3 regions of the Thioclava sp. F1Mire-8 genome follow, and region 2 is predicted to be linked to each of the others. Evidence: riboswitches for the same ligand, from Rfam matches in the RefSeq annotation. Region 2 holds a riboswitch; each other region holds the start of a gene.
The links. Region 2 has a riboswitch for thiamine pyrophosphate ahead of thiM (hydroxyethylthiazole kinase). Riboswitches for the same ligand answer to the same signal wherever they lie in the genome.

Region 1: another riboswitch for thiamine pyrophosphate. It lies ahead of thiB (thiamine ABC transporter substrate binding subunit); the one in region 2 lies ahead of thiM (hydroxyethylthiazole kinase).
Region 3: another riboswitch for thiamine pyrophosphate. It lies ahead of thiC (phosphomethylpyrimidine synthase ThiC); the one in region 2 lies ahead of thiM (hydroxyethylthiazole kinase).

What each region holds. Positions count from the first base shown of each region.
Region 1 covers NZ_NBNY01000004.1:140,909-145,184, reverse strand. Annotated here, with positions in the region: gene B6V75_RS14315 (thiamine/thiamine pyrophosphate ABC transporter permease ThiP) at 1-1,017, opposite strand, end outside; gene thiB (thiamine ABC transporter substrate binding subunit) at 993-1,985, opposite strand; TPP riboswitch at 2,022-2,128, opposite strand; gene B6V75_RS14305 (DUF4139 domain-containing protein) at 2,302-3,903, shown strand; gene B6V75_RS14300 (hypothetical protein) at 3,935-4,276, opposite strand, start outside.
Region 2 covers NZ_NBNY01000001.1:1,635,050-1,639,325, reverse strand. Annotated here, with positions in the region: gene B6V75_RS07560 (PQQ-binding-like beta-propeller repeat protein) at 1-1,042, opposite strand, end outside; gene B6V75_RS07555 (cytochrome c) at 1,086-1,541, opposite strand; TPP riboswitch at 1,852-1,946, shown strand; gene thiM (hydroxyethylthiazole kinase) at 2,007-2,795, shown strand; gene thiE (thiamine phosphate synthase) at 2,792-3,406, shown strand; gene thiD (bifunctional hydroxymethylpyrimidine kinase/phosphomethylpyrimidine kinase) at 3,403-4,206, shown strand; gene tenA (thiaminase II) at 4,203-4,276, shown strand, end outside.
Region 3 covers NZ_NBNY01000007.1:18,830-23,105, reverse strand. Annotated here, with positions in the region: gene B6V75_RS17865 (S8 family peptidase) at 1-1,409, shown strand, start outside; TPP riboswitch at 1,493-1,613, shown strand; gene thiC (phosphomethylpyrimidine synthase ThiC) at 1,728-3,524, shown strand; gene B6V75_RS17855 (FAD-dependent oxidoreductase) at 3,521-4,276, shown strand, end outside.

The sequences.
Region 1 (4,276 bases), on a different contig from region 2:
CGTCACAACCGTGGAGAGCAGCGCGATCACCAAAGAGGTCAGCGTCGCGGGCCAGACCATCTCGGGCAGGTTGGCCACCGCCGGAATGCCCCGGGCGAAAACGGTGCCGATGGGAAGCAGAAGGAAGGCGCTTGCGAGCCCGATCGCGAGCGCGTCGAAGAGCGCACGCCCCATCCCGCCGGACAGCTGCGGGATCGGCGCGGCGCGGCGATCATGCCCCGCGCCGAAACTCGACGGCAGGGTGGCGCGCGCCGCGATCAGCAGCGCCGCGACCGAGATCGCGACCTGCACCAGCGCAAGGCTCGCCGCGCGGCCCATGTCGAAATCGAAGCGGAAGGCCTGATAGATCGCCAGCTCCACCGTGGTCGCGCGCGGCCCGCCGCCAAGGGTCAGGGCCACCGCGAAGGACGTCAGGCAGACGAGGAAGATCGCAAGGAACGCCCCGGGCAGCACGCTGCGCAGCATCGGACGTTCGAGGTGACGCGTGACCTCCGCAGGGCCGAAGCCGAGGGTCGCGGCAAGGCGAAACCGCTCGGCCGGGATCGCCTCCCAGCCGTGCAGGATCATCCGGGTCGCAAGCGGCAGGTTGAAGAAAACATGGGCCACGATGACGCCCTCCGCGCCGTAGATCGAAATCGGATCGATGCCGAGCGGGGCGAGGGCCGCATTGACCAGCCCGCGCCGCCCGAAGACCGCGATCAGCCCGAAGACCGCGACGATCACCGGCAGGATGAAGGGAGCCCCCAGGAGCGAAATCAGCAGTCCGCGCCCGGCGAAGCGGCGGCTATGCAGCGCACGGGCGACCGGCAACGCCAGCGCGCAGGAGATCAGCGCCGAGGCCGCCGCCTGCCAGAGCGTGAAGCGGATCGCGGCGAGATCGGTTTCGCGCAAGCCGGTCAGCCCGCCTGCCCGGAGCGCCACTGCCGCCAAAGTGCCAAGGACAAGCGCGGCCAAAGCCGCACCCGCCAGCACCGCCCAGATGGGCGTGCCTCTTATCTGGAGAAGGCGCGTTGCCATTCGTCCAGCGCCGGACCGCGCAGTTTCTCGGCCTCGGCCTCACCCAGATAGAGCGTCTTGTCGGGCATCGGGAGTTTCTGGAACACTTCCGGCAGCTGATCGTGGGGCAGTTTCGCCGGGAAGGACCAGTTCGCCGTCGCGATCATGCCTTGGAAATCGGGGCTGAGCACGTAATCCATGAATTTCTGCGCCAGTTCGGGATGTTTCGAGGTCTTGAGCTGCGCGACCAGTTCGGGGGTGAAGTAATGCCCCTCGGGGAAGATCGCGGCGGCCTTGGAGTCGTCGTCCTCGGCCATGATGTGATAGGCGGGCGAGGTGACATAGCTCAGTACCATATCCGCCTCGCCATCGGTGAACATGCCGTAGGCTTCCGACCAGCCCGGGGTCACGGTCAGTACCTTGGGCGCGATCTTCGTCCACGCCTCTTCGGCCTTGTCGCCATAGATGTCCTTCACCCAGAGCAGCAACGACAGACCCGCGACCGAACTGCGCGGATCCTCGATGACGATCTTGTAGGCGTCGTCGGGCGCATCCAGCAGGTCCTGGAAGCTCGTGGGCGGGTTCTTCAGCTTGGTCTTGTCATAGACGAAGGCCAGTTCAGACCAGTCGAAGGGCAGAAAGATCGGATCGTTCCACTTGACCGGCATGGTCAGGTCGGAGGTGTCTTCGTTATGCGGGGCGAACAGGCCGGTGGCGCGCGCCTTCGCGGTCACGTCGGTGTTCAGACCGATCGCGACATCGGCGGAGGTCTTGTCGCCTTCGAGCAGGATGCGCGGCAGCACATCGCCCGACACGAATTTCAGATCGCAATCGCAGGTCGCCTCGAACCCCTTCTCGATCGCGGGGCCGGGGCCCCATTCGCTCGTGAAATAATCAGGCGCATAGACGGTGAGCACGGGCTTGTCCTCGGCCGCCGCCATCGTGGCGATCAGGCTCAGGGCTCCCGCAAGCATCAGGTGGGTTTTCATGCCTCACTCCTTGGGCTTGCCGGGCGGAGTGGGGCCGGACTATCCGGCTACCTTCCCTCCGCCGGTCTTAACCGGTTCAGGTTCAACGGGTTCGCGCGGATCGCATCTCAGCCAGCCTTGCGCTGGCACCCCGAGGTAGGGCGCAACCTAAGCGCGCGGGGCTTCGGACGCAAGGGCAAGTAGGCACCGCGCCCCTGATCCGCGCCCGGACGCTCTGGCGAGTTCCCGCCAGTGACGACCCGCGCCGGATTTCAATGGCTTGCAACTGCGCGCGGGGCGACGCAGGCTCGATCCGGAACGGATTTGGGAGGAACCGATGCGCATTACCCTCACGGCGGCCCTTATGACCGCGACCGCCCTGCCCGCCTTGGCCGACACGATCGAGGTGCCGGGCAAGATCACGGCCGTGACGCTCTTTCCGCAGGGCGCGCAGGTGGTGCGGCAGGTGGAGGTGAAGGCGCCCGAGGGCAGCCATGACCTGCTGGTTCCGGGGTTTCCCGAAGGCACCGACATCTCGACGCTGCGGGTGTCGGGTGACGGTGTGCAGATCGGCGCGGTGAGCCTGATCTCAGGGCGCGCGCCGGCGACCAGCGGAACCGAAAGCGCGGCGGTGAAGGCTGCGCGTGACCGGCTGGCCTCTGCAAAGGAAGCCCTTGCGGAAAAGGAAGACGCGGTGGCCGTGATCCGCGCCAAGGCGCAGGCCGCGCGCGACCAGATCACATATCTCAAGAACACCGACTCGCAGGTCACCGCGCCCGAACAGCTGCGCGCGCTGGCGCAGATGGTGGAGGATCAGATTCTCTCGGCCACCGAACGCGCAATCGCCGCCGAAGCGGAAGCGCGCCGCGCGGAAGCCGCGCTCGACCCCGCGAAAGAGGCGGTGAAGCAGGCGCGAGCGGCGCTCGATGCGCTGCTGAACCCGGCGAAAGATCGAGAGATGCTCAGCGCGAAGGTGCAGGGCTCGGGCAGGCTGACGATCACCTCTTACGTTAACAATGCCGGGTGGGAGCCCTCCTATGATCTGCGGCTCGACCGAGACAAGGGCGCGGTGGATATGGAGCGCTTCGTCTCGGTCCATCAGGCCACCGGCGAGGACTGGCGTAACGTCGACCTGACGCTCTCGACCGCTCGCCCCGGCGGGCGCGCAGAGCCGGGCGAAGTCTATCCGCGCCTCGCGCACATCGGCGACCCGGATGCGCCGCCCGCACCGGTGCCGATGAAGCGCTCCCTCGCGGCATCGGATGGCGCCGCCGCGCCGATGGCGGAAGCAGCGATCAGCGACCGCGCCGATCTTCAGATGCAGGGCGAAACGGTGACCTACCATTACCCGAGCGCGGTCGATCTGCGCGACGGGGTCGACGATCTCCGCCTGAGCCTCGATTCCAAGACCCTCCCGATGGAGGTCTTCGCCGAAGCCGCCCCGCTGACCGATCCGCAGGCCTATCGCGTGGCCGAGGGCAAGAACGAGACCGGCGAGATCCTGTTGCCCGGCCCCGCGAACCTCTATGCCGATGGCGCGCTGGTCGGCCAGTCGCATCTGCCGATGGTGGCGGCAGGGGATGACCTGACGCTGGGCTTCGGGCCGATCGAGGGCATTCGCGTGGACCGCCGCATGCCCGACACGATGGAGGGCGATAGCGGCTTCATTTCCAAGTCGAACGAGCGCCGCGAAGTCGTCGAGATCGAGGTGAAGAACCTGACGGACAAAGGCTGGCCGATGCGGGTGATCGACCGGGTACCCTATTCCGAACAGGAAGACCTGAAAATCACTACCAAGGCGACCCCGCCCGCGAGCGAGACCGATTACGACCATCGCCGCGGCGTGCTCGCATGGCGCTTCGATCTGGGCGCGGACGAGACCAAGACGATCCGCACCGAGACCACGCTGAGTTGGCCCACCGACAAGGTGCTGCGCTAGGTCAGCGTAACGCAAAGGCCTCCGCGCGCGATCAGGCTGCGTTTCGCGGGTTCGCCGCAGCCCGCAGTTTCGCGAGCAACGCTGGCGACAGGCGCAGGAACCCGCGCGCGGGCGGTTCGGCCTTCGCCGCCTCTGGGGGCTGTGTCTCTGCACCGCCGGTCTTTTCGGTCGCCTTGGCCGCCTTCTCCTCCGGCACGGCTTGCGCCCCCGCCGCCTGCGCCGCGGCATACTCGGCGGCGGCAGCCTGTGCCGTCATCGTTTCCGCCGCGCCCTGCCCAGACCTCGCGCCGACGATCTTGGTGCGGCCGCCATCGTCCCCCGGAAACGGCGCGGCGAAGCGCAGCACCAACTCCGTCAGGCTCGGCCCGATCTC
Region 2 (4,276 bases):
TGGCGTCGAAGAGCACGACATTGCTGACGGCATCGTAATCCCAGACGTCGTGCTTGACCTCCTGATAGTGCCATTTGCGCTTGCCGGTATCGGCATCGAGCGCGACGATCGAGTCGGTATAGAGGTTGTCGCCTTTGCGGCTAGAGCCGTCGAGGTCGGGGTTCGGATTGCCGGTGCTGAAGATCACCATGTTTCGCTCCGGATCGATTGCGGGGGTCGTCCAGACCATGCCGCCACCGGACTTCCACGAGTCGCCTTCGAACGTGTCGGGATCCGTCGCGTGCCAGCGCCACACCTCCTCGCCCGACTTCGCATCGATCGCGGCAACGAAGCCGCGGATCGGCCATTCGCCGCCGGAACTGCCGACGATCACCTTGCCGTCATAGATTTGCGGCGCCATCGTTTCCGAGAACCCCGCTTGCGGGTCTGCGAGATTGGTCTTCCACACCTTTTTGCCTGTCTTCGCGTCGAGCGCGAGAAGATTGGCGTCGAGCGTCGCAATGTAGACCTTACCGTAACCCACGGCCACGCCCCGGTTCACCGGGCCGCAGCAGGTCTTGACCTGCGAGACGTCATAGGTCGTGCTCCAATACGTCTCGCCGGTTGCGGCATCGACGGCCATGACCGTCATCTCGTTATCGACCATCGGTGTCGAGATATACATCACGCCATCGACGACGATCGGCGTGGTCTCGAAGCTGGCGACCTTTCCGGTCTGCACCAAGGCAACCGGGTGCAGCTTGTCGATATTGTCCGTCGTGATCTGGTCGAGTGGCGAATAGCGCTGGTTGCTGTAGCTCCGGCCATGCAGCAACCAATCGGACTTGTTGTCCTTGGCGGATCGCATCGCGTTGTCGTCGACAGCGACATTCGCCGAAGCGGGAAGCTCCTTCATCTGGGCGCGGTTCGTGTCGCTCGTGCCCTGGATCTCGTCACTCTGCTTCGCGTGCGCAAGTGCCGGCAGGGCCGCCACGCATACGGACAGGATCAGAGGTCGGACGGCGCCTCGCGAGGTCGCGGTGAATGGTGGCAAATGTGCCATGTTCGGTCCTCCTCTCTTGAAATGATCAGCCGCGGCGGTCGGGTCAGTCGCAGGATGACTGCGACGAGTCCGGCAACGGCTGCAGGTCCATCGCATCGATCGCTTTCTGGTCGATCGCGCTGTCCCCGGGTTTGAAACCGTTCTTGCAAAGCAGATAGGCGAATGTCTGGAGATACTGCTTGTCGGTCAGCTCGCCCGGGTCATCCTTGGGCATGTGCTTCGCGATGAAGTCGTATAGTTGCTTGCCGGTCATGCCGCTGTAATCGAGGCTGTCGGCGAATTTCTTGCCCGCCAGTGCCGGGCCTGCATCCCCCATCAGATCGCTGCCATGACAATCGGCGCAGTGCTTCTTGTACACGTCGTGGCCTGACGATGCCTGCTTGGATGTGAAAAGGGCCTGCTGGTCCGAAGAGCCCGGGTAGGCTGCGCTCGCGCAGAGGACAAGGGCGGTAACGAGGCCGGTCAGGGCCGTTCCGGAATGCGTGTCTAGACGTCTCATGCTAAAAAACCTCGCTCAATAATGCTGGGACGGAGCGGTGGGGGATATGGTTCCCCAACGGATGCAAGGTGCCTTTGTTCCATTCTGCTTTGCGGGCATCAGGCAGACGGGTCTGCACCGAGCATGTTTCGGATGGGAAAGCGGATCCGAAAACGACGCCGGTATCTTCGCTCTTTCCGGCCTGACATATGACGGCGACCAGAATGGTTCCGCCGTTCAAGGATATGCGCTGGATGCTGATCGCGGCGAAGCTGTGGGCGCCTCGTCTGACCCGGCTTGACGGGCGGCGCGAAGGCTGTCACCTCTCGGAGCGAAGCGACAGGGGCGCTCGGGCAACCGGGCTGAGACGAACCCTTAGAACCTGAACCGGATAATGCCGGCGGAGGGAGGCGCGTGAGACGGTCAGGCGCGTTCCCGCCTTTGCCCCTCGCACTTCTCCTGATGCCCGCAGCCAAGGAGAGAGCGATGGAAGATCCCGGACAATATCTCGCGGCGATGCGGCAGACCGCGCCGCTCGTTCACAACATCACCAATTACGTCGCGATGAACGTGATGGCGAATGTTCTGCTCGCCTCCGGCGCCTCGCCCGCGATGGTGCATGCGCGCGAGGAGGCGGCCGAGTTCGCCGGACTCGCGCAGGCGCTCAGCATCAATATCGGCACGGTGTCGCCGCCCTGGGCGGAGGCGATGGCGGCGGCGGCCAAGGTCGCGAGCGCGCAGGGAACCCCGTGGGTGCTAGACCCTGTCGCGGTCGGCGCGACGGATTATCGGCGTGCGCTCGGTGCGCGGCTCGTGGAACTGCGCCCGACGGCAATCCGCGGCAACGCGTCGGAGATCCTTGCGCTTGCGGGCGAGGCTGGCGCGGGGAAAGGGGCGGATTCCACTGAGAGTGTCGAGACCGCGGAAGGCGCCGCACGGGCCTTGGCCCGGATGAGCGGGGCCGTGGTTGCGGTGACCGGCGCGGTCGATTTTGTGACGGATGGGGAGCGCGCTGCGCGGGTCGCCAATGGCCATGCGATGATGCCGCGCGTGACCGCTTTGGGCTGTTCGCTGACCGGTCTGGTGGCTGCGTTTCTCGCAGGACAGCCTCGCTTCGAGGCGGTCGTCGCGGCGCTGGCTTATTTCGGGCTCGCCGGGGAGAGCGCCGGGGCGAGTGCCTCAGGCCCGGGAAGCTTTCAGGTCGCGTTCCTCGATGCGCTCTATGCGATCGACGCCGAGGCGCTGAGCGCCGGAGCTCGGATCGAATCCGCATGATGATCCCGTCCATCTGTTTCGTCACCGACCCGGCCGCCCCGCAGCCCGTGGTCGCGCAGGCTATCGCTGCGGCTGAGGGCGGCGCGGGCTGGGTGCAGCTGCGCGACAAGACGCTCCCCGATGCGGAATTCGCCGCGCTGGCCCGGACGCTGGTCGAAGCGCTTGCCCCCTATGACGTGCCGCTGATCGTGAACGATAGGGTCGCGGTGGCCATCGAGATTGGGGCCGCCGGGCTGCATATCGGCCAGAGCGATGGCGACCCCGCCGCGATCCGCCGCCGGATCGGGCCCGACATGCTCCTAGGCCTCTCGATCGAGACCGAGGCGCAGATCGCCGCCGTTCCTCCCGGCATCGATTATCTCGGCGTCGGTCCGATCCATGCGACCGGCTCGAAGCCCGACCATGCCGCCCCGATCGGCCATTCAGGCTTTGCCCGGATCGTCTCGCGCACCGATCTTCCCTGCCTCGCGATCGGCGGGATCACTGCCACTGACGCGCCCGCAATCCGCGCGGCGGGCGGTGCCGGTCTCGCAGTGATTTCCGCCATCTCGCGTGCCCCTGACATGGCGCGCGCCACCCGAACCCTGCGCAACGCATGGAGCGACACATGATCCCCAATATTCTCACCATCGCGGGTTCCGACCCATCGGGCGGGGCGGGCATTCAGGCCGATATCAAGGCCATCTCCGCCAATGGTGGCTACGCGATGAGCGTGATTACCGCGCTGACCGCCCAGAACACGCGCGGCGTGCAGGCGGTGAGCCTGTGCGACACGGCGCTGATCGCAACTCAGTTGGCATCGCTGCGCGAAGACGTTCGTATCGACGCGATCAAGATCGGAATGCTGGGCGATGCCGCGATCATCGAGACTGTGGCCGAGAGGCTGACCGGGCTCGACTGTCCGGTAGTGCTCGATCCGGTGATGGTCGCGAAAGGCGGCGATCGGCTGCTGGCAGAGGCGGCGGTGACCGCGCTGCACAGCCTGCTGCCCCGGGCCGATCTGATCACGCCGAACCTGCCCGAGGCCGCCGATCTTCTGGGCTGCGCCGAGGCGACGACGCTTGATGAAATGCGCGATCAAGCCCATGCGCTGCGCGAGATCGGGCCGCGTGCGGTGCTGCTGAAGGGCGGCCATCTGCAAGGCGACCAAAGCCCGGATCTGCTGGTCACGGCGCAGGAAGAGCTCTGGCTTGACGCACCGCGCATAGCGACGCGCAACACGCACGGGACAGGCTGTACCCTGTCCTCGGCGCTGGCGACTTGGCTCGGGGCAGGGGTGCCGCTCGCGGAGGCCACCCAGCGCGCGAAGGCGTATCTGAGCGCGGCGATTGCGGCAGCTGATCGGCTGACTGTCGGGTCGGGGCACGGGCCGGTGCACCATTTCCACGCATTCCAGGAGAAGAAGAAGTGAGCTTCGCCCAAGACCTCGCGCAGGCGACCGCGCCGCTGCGCCGCCAAATCCATGACATGCCTTTCAATCG
Region 3 (4,276 bases), on a different contig from region 2:
AAATGGACGGCTCGATCCTCGGCGTCGTGGCCGTCGACAGCAACCATCAGATCGCGAGCTTTTCCAACCGCTGCGGCGAGGCGATGAATTACTGCCTCGCGTCGCCCGGCGTGAACATCCTCTCGACCTATCCGAGCGATCTCGGCGGCGATTACGCCTACATGAGCGGGACTTCCATGGCGACGCCCTATGTCACCGGCGCGGTCGCGGTGCTCAAGAGCGAATTCCCCGAGCTGACAGGTCAGCAAATCGTGCAGATCCTCGAGAACAGTGCGACCGATCTCGGCGCGGTCGGCATCGACCGGGTTTATGGCTGGGGAGAGCTCAATCTGCGGCAGGCACAGGCACCTGCCGGGACGCTGAAAGTCGAGACGACCAGCTCTCTCGACGGCCCCTCCGTGCCCGCCGCCCTAAGCGCGATCAGCGCAAGCCGCGGCGTGGCCGGGGCCCTGCGCGCGACGCTCTCCAACCAGCGAATGATCGTCACCGATGCCTATGATCGGGGCTATCATGTGCCGACCAGCAGCTTCGTGGCGGATTACGCGGATGCCAGCGCCGCCCGAGCCGCGACGGAAGCCTTCGCGATGGGACGGACGGATGCGATCAATCTGAGCGCGGGCACCGGCACCTTGTCACTGTCGCGCGGCGACGGTTCCGCGATTGCCGGAACAGGCTGGGTCGACAGCGCCGCGATGGCCGCGCCATACCTGAAATCTTTCGATGCCACATCCGCGCTGCATTACGAAATCGGCCTCGGCGGCGGGCTGTCGGCGTCGATTTCGCAGGCAGGCGGCGGGGCTGGCGATATCACCTCGCATTACATCGCCGGCTCGCTCAGTGCCCGGTTTGGCGCCGGCAAGCTCTCGATGACCGTCGGCAGCCTGCATGAAGGCGGCGGCTTCCTGGGAACCTCGGTGGGCGGCGCGTTCGGTGGCGGCCTGTCCAGCGATACCCGCTTCGTTCAGCTCGGCATGAACGTCGCCCTCGGTGACGGCACCTCTCTCGCGTTCACCGCGGCCAATGGCAGTTCGAACTTCTCCGGAGACGGTTTGCTTCGCTCTGGCAACGGGCTGCACTCGAACGCCTATGCCGTGGGCCTGAGCAAGACAGGGTTTCTGTCCGGCGATGATCGTGTCTCCATCGGGATTTCGACGCCGATCTCGCTTGCTTCGGGCAAGATGACGATGAGCGTGCCGACCGCCGTCGGGGCCGCCGTCGGAAACGCCCGCTCCGACAAGGTGGTGATGACGACCTCCTCGGTGAATATCGAAAGCGCAGCACCTCAGCCCGACCTTCAGTTCGGCTATTCGCGCACGGCGGGGATCGGTCGTCTCGGCGCGGGGCTTGTCTACGAACCCGGGAAGCGTTCAGCGATGGGGGTTTCGCTGGGATGGACGGCGCGCTTTTGAACCGCTGACGCCGGGCGCGCCGATCACGACCGCCGGATGTCGCGCGGACGCGCCTTGCCAGGTTCGCACTTCGCTCCTACAACAGGATCACGCAGGGGAGTCCCGCTTAGGGGACTGAGAGGCTGACAGGGTGAAAACCCGGTGACGCGACCCTTTGAACCTGACCCAGTTGATACTGGCGTAGGAAGCTAGGCGCGCAGACCGGGAAGAGTCTTTCTATCGTTGCGGGCCATGACAAAAGGCCGTTCGGCCTTTGGTTTCCCAAGCGTCTCTCAATTGGTGTCCTTTGAGATTGAATGCTTGAGGAGCACCGAAACGATGAACATCCCCAACCCCAAGATCACCACCGGTCCGCTGCCGGCGTCGCGCAAGATCTACGTCGAGGGCGCTTTGCATGAAGGTCTGCGCGTGCCGATGCGCGAGATCGCCGTGCACCCCACTGCCGGGGAAGCACCGCTGCCGGTCTATGACAGTTCGGGCCCTTACACCGACCCCGAGGTCACGACCGATATCAATGCCGGTCTCGCGCCGCTGCGCCGGGCATGGATCGAGGCGCGCGGCGATGTCGAGCGATATACCGGGCGCGATGTCCGGCCCGAGGATAACGGCTTTGCCGAAGGGGCGCGGCTGATGCCGGAATTCCCGGTCAGGCGGCAACCGTTGCGGGCCAAGGGCGACCGCGCGGTGACGCAGTTGGCCTATGCCCGCGCAGGCATCATCACGCCCGAGATGGAGTTCGTCGCGATCCGCGAGAACCAGCTGCGCGAGGCCGTAGGACCGCGCGACGGGCAGGACTGGGGCGCGAACCTGCCCGATTACGTGACGCCGGATTTCGTGCGCGACGAGATCGCCGCAGGCCGCGCGATCATCCCGGCCAATATCAACCACCCGGAATCCGAGCCGATGATTATCGGGCGCAATTTCCTCGTGAAGATCAACGCCAATATGGGCACTTCCGCCGTCACCTCCTCGATGGAGGAAGAGGTCGACAAGCTTGTCTGGGCGATCCGCTGGGGCGCCGACACGGTGATGGACCTCTCGACCGGGCGCAACATCCACAACACCCGCGAATGGATCGTCCGCAACAGCCCCGTGCCGATCGGGACCGTGCCGATCTATCAGGCGCTGGAGAAGGTGAACGGGATCGCCGAGGACCTGACATGGGAGGTCTTCCGCGACACGCTGATCGAACAGGCCGAGCAGGGCGTCGACTACTTCACGATCCATGCCGGGGTGCGTCTGCACATAGTGCCGATGACGGTGGAGCGCGTCACCGGGATCGTCAGCCGGGGCGGCTCGATCATGGCGAAATGGTGCCTGCATCACCACAAGGAGAGCTTCCTCTACGAGCATTTCGAAGAGATCTGCGACATCTGCCGGCGCTACGACGTCTCGTTCAGCCTCGGCGACGGGCTGCGTCCGGGATCGATCGCGGATGCCAACGACGCCGCGCAATTCGCCGAGCTGGAGACGCTGGGCGAACTGACGAAGATCGCCTGGGCGAAGGACTGTCAGGTGATGATCGAAGGCCCCGGTCACGTCGCGATGCACAAGATCAAGGAGAACATGGACAAGCAGCTGGAGTGCTGCCACGAAGCGCCGTTCTACACGCTCGGTCCGCTGACCACGGATATCGCGGCGGGTTACGACCACATCACCTCGGGGATCGGGGCGGCGATGATCGGTTGGTTCGGCTGCGCGATGCTGTGCTACGTCACGCCGAAGGAACATCTGGGCCTGCCCGACCGCGACGACGTGAAGACCGGCGTGATCACCTACAAGATCGCCGCCCATGCCGCCGATCTGGCCAAGGGGCTGCCCGGCGCGCAGCGGCGCGACGATGCGCTGAGCCGCGCGCGTTTCGAGTTCCGCTGGGAAGACCAGTTCAACCTCTCGCTCGACCCCGATACGGCGCGGGAATTCCACGACGAGACGATGCCGAAAGAGGCCCACAAGGTCGCGCATTTCTGCTCCATGTGCGGGCCGAAATTCTGCTCGATGCGGATTTCGCACGACATCCGCGCCGAGGCGCAGAAAGAGGGGATGGAGAGCATGGCCGCCAAGTTCCGCGAAGGCGGGGAGCTTTATGTGCCCCTCAAGGGGTCGGGCGAATGATCACCATCGCAGGCGGCGGCCTCGCGGGGCTGTCCTCGGCGCTCGAACTGGCGCGCGCCGGGGCTGCGGTGCGGGTCTTCGAGGCGGCAGAGGAGATCGGGGCGGGCAGTGTGTCGCGCTATGCGGGCGGGATGCTGGCGCCGTGGTGCGAAGCCGAAAGCGCCGAGGAGGCAGTGGTCACGCTGGGCGCGCGCGCGGCAGACTGGTGGGCCGAGATCACGCCGGTCACGCGGCGCGGCACGCTGGTCCTCGCCCCTCCGCGCGACAGTGCGGAACTGACGCGCTTCGCCCGCCGCACCTCCGGCCATCGCACGCTCGATCAGGCGGCGATCACCGAGATGGAGCCGTCCCTCGCGGGGCGGTTCGCACGCGGGCTGTATTTCGCGGAGGAGGCGCATCTCGACCCGCGCCGCGCGCTGCGCGATCTGGCGCGGGCCGCGCGTGACGCCGGGGTCGAGATCGTGTTGGGAACCCCGGCCCCCGCGCAGGTGGATCTCGGTTGCACCGGCTTTGCCGCCGACCTGCCTGACCTGCGCCCGGTGCGCGGCGAGATGGCCATCCTGCACTGCCCGGAGGTCGAGATCACCCGCACCCTGCGCCTGCTGCACCCGCGCATCCCGCTCTATCTCGTGCCGCGCGGGCAGGGCGTCTACATGATCGGCGCGACGATGATCGAAAGCGCCGCGACGCGCCCGATCACGCTGCGCTCGCTGACCGAAATGCTCAGCGCCGCTTTCACGCTGCATCCCGGC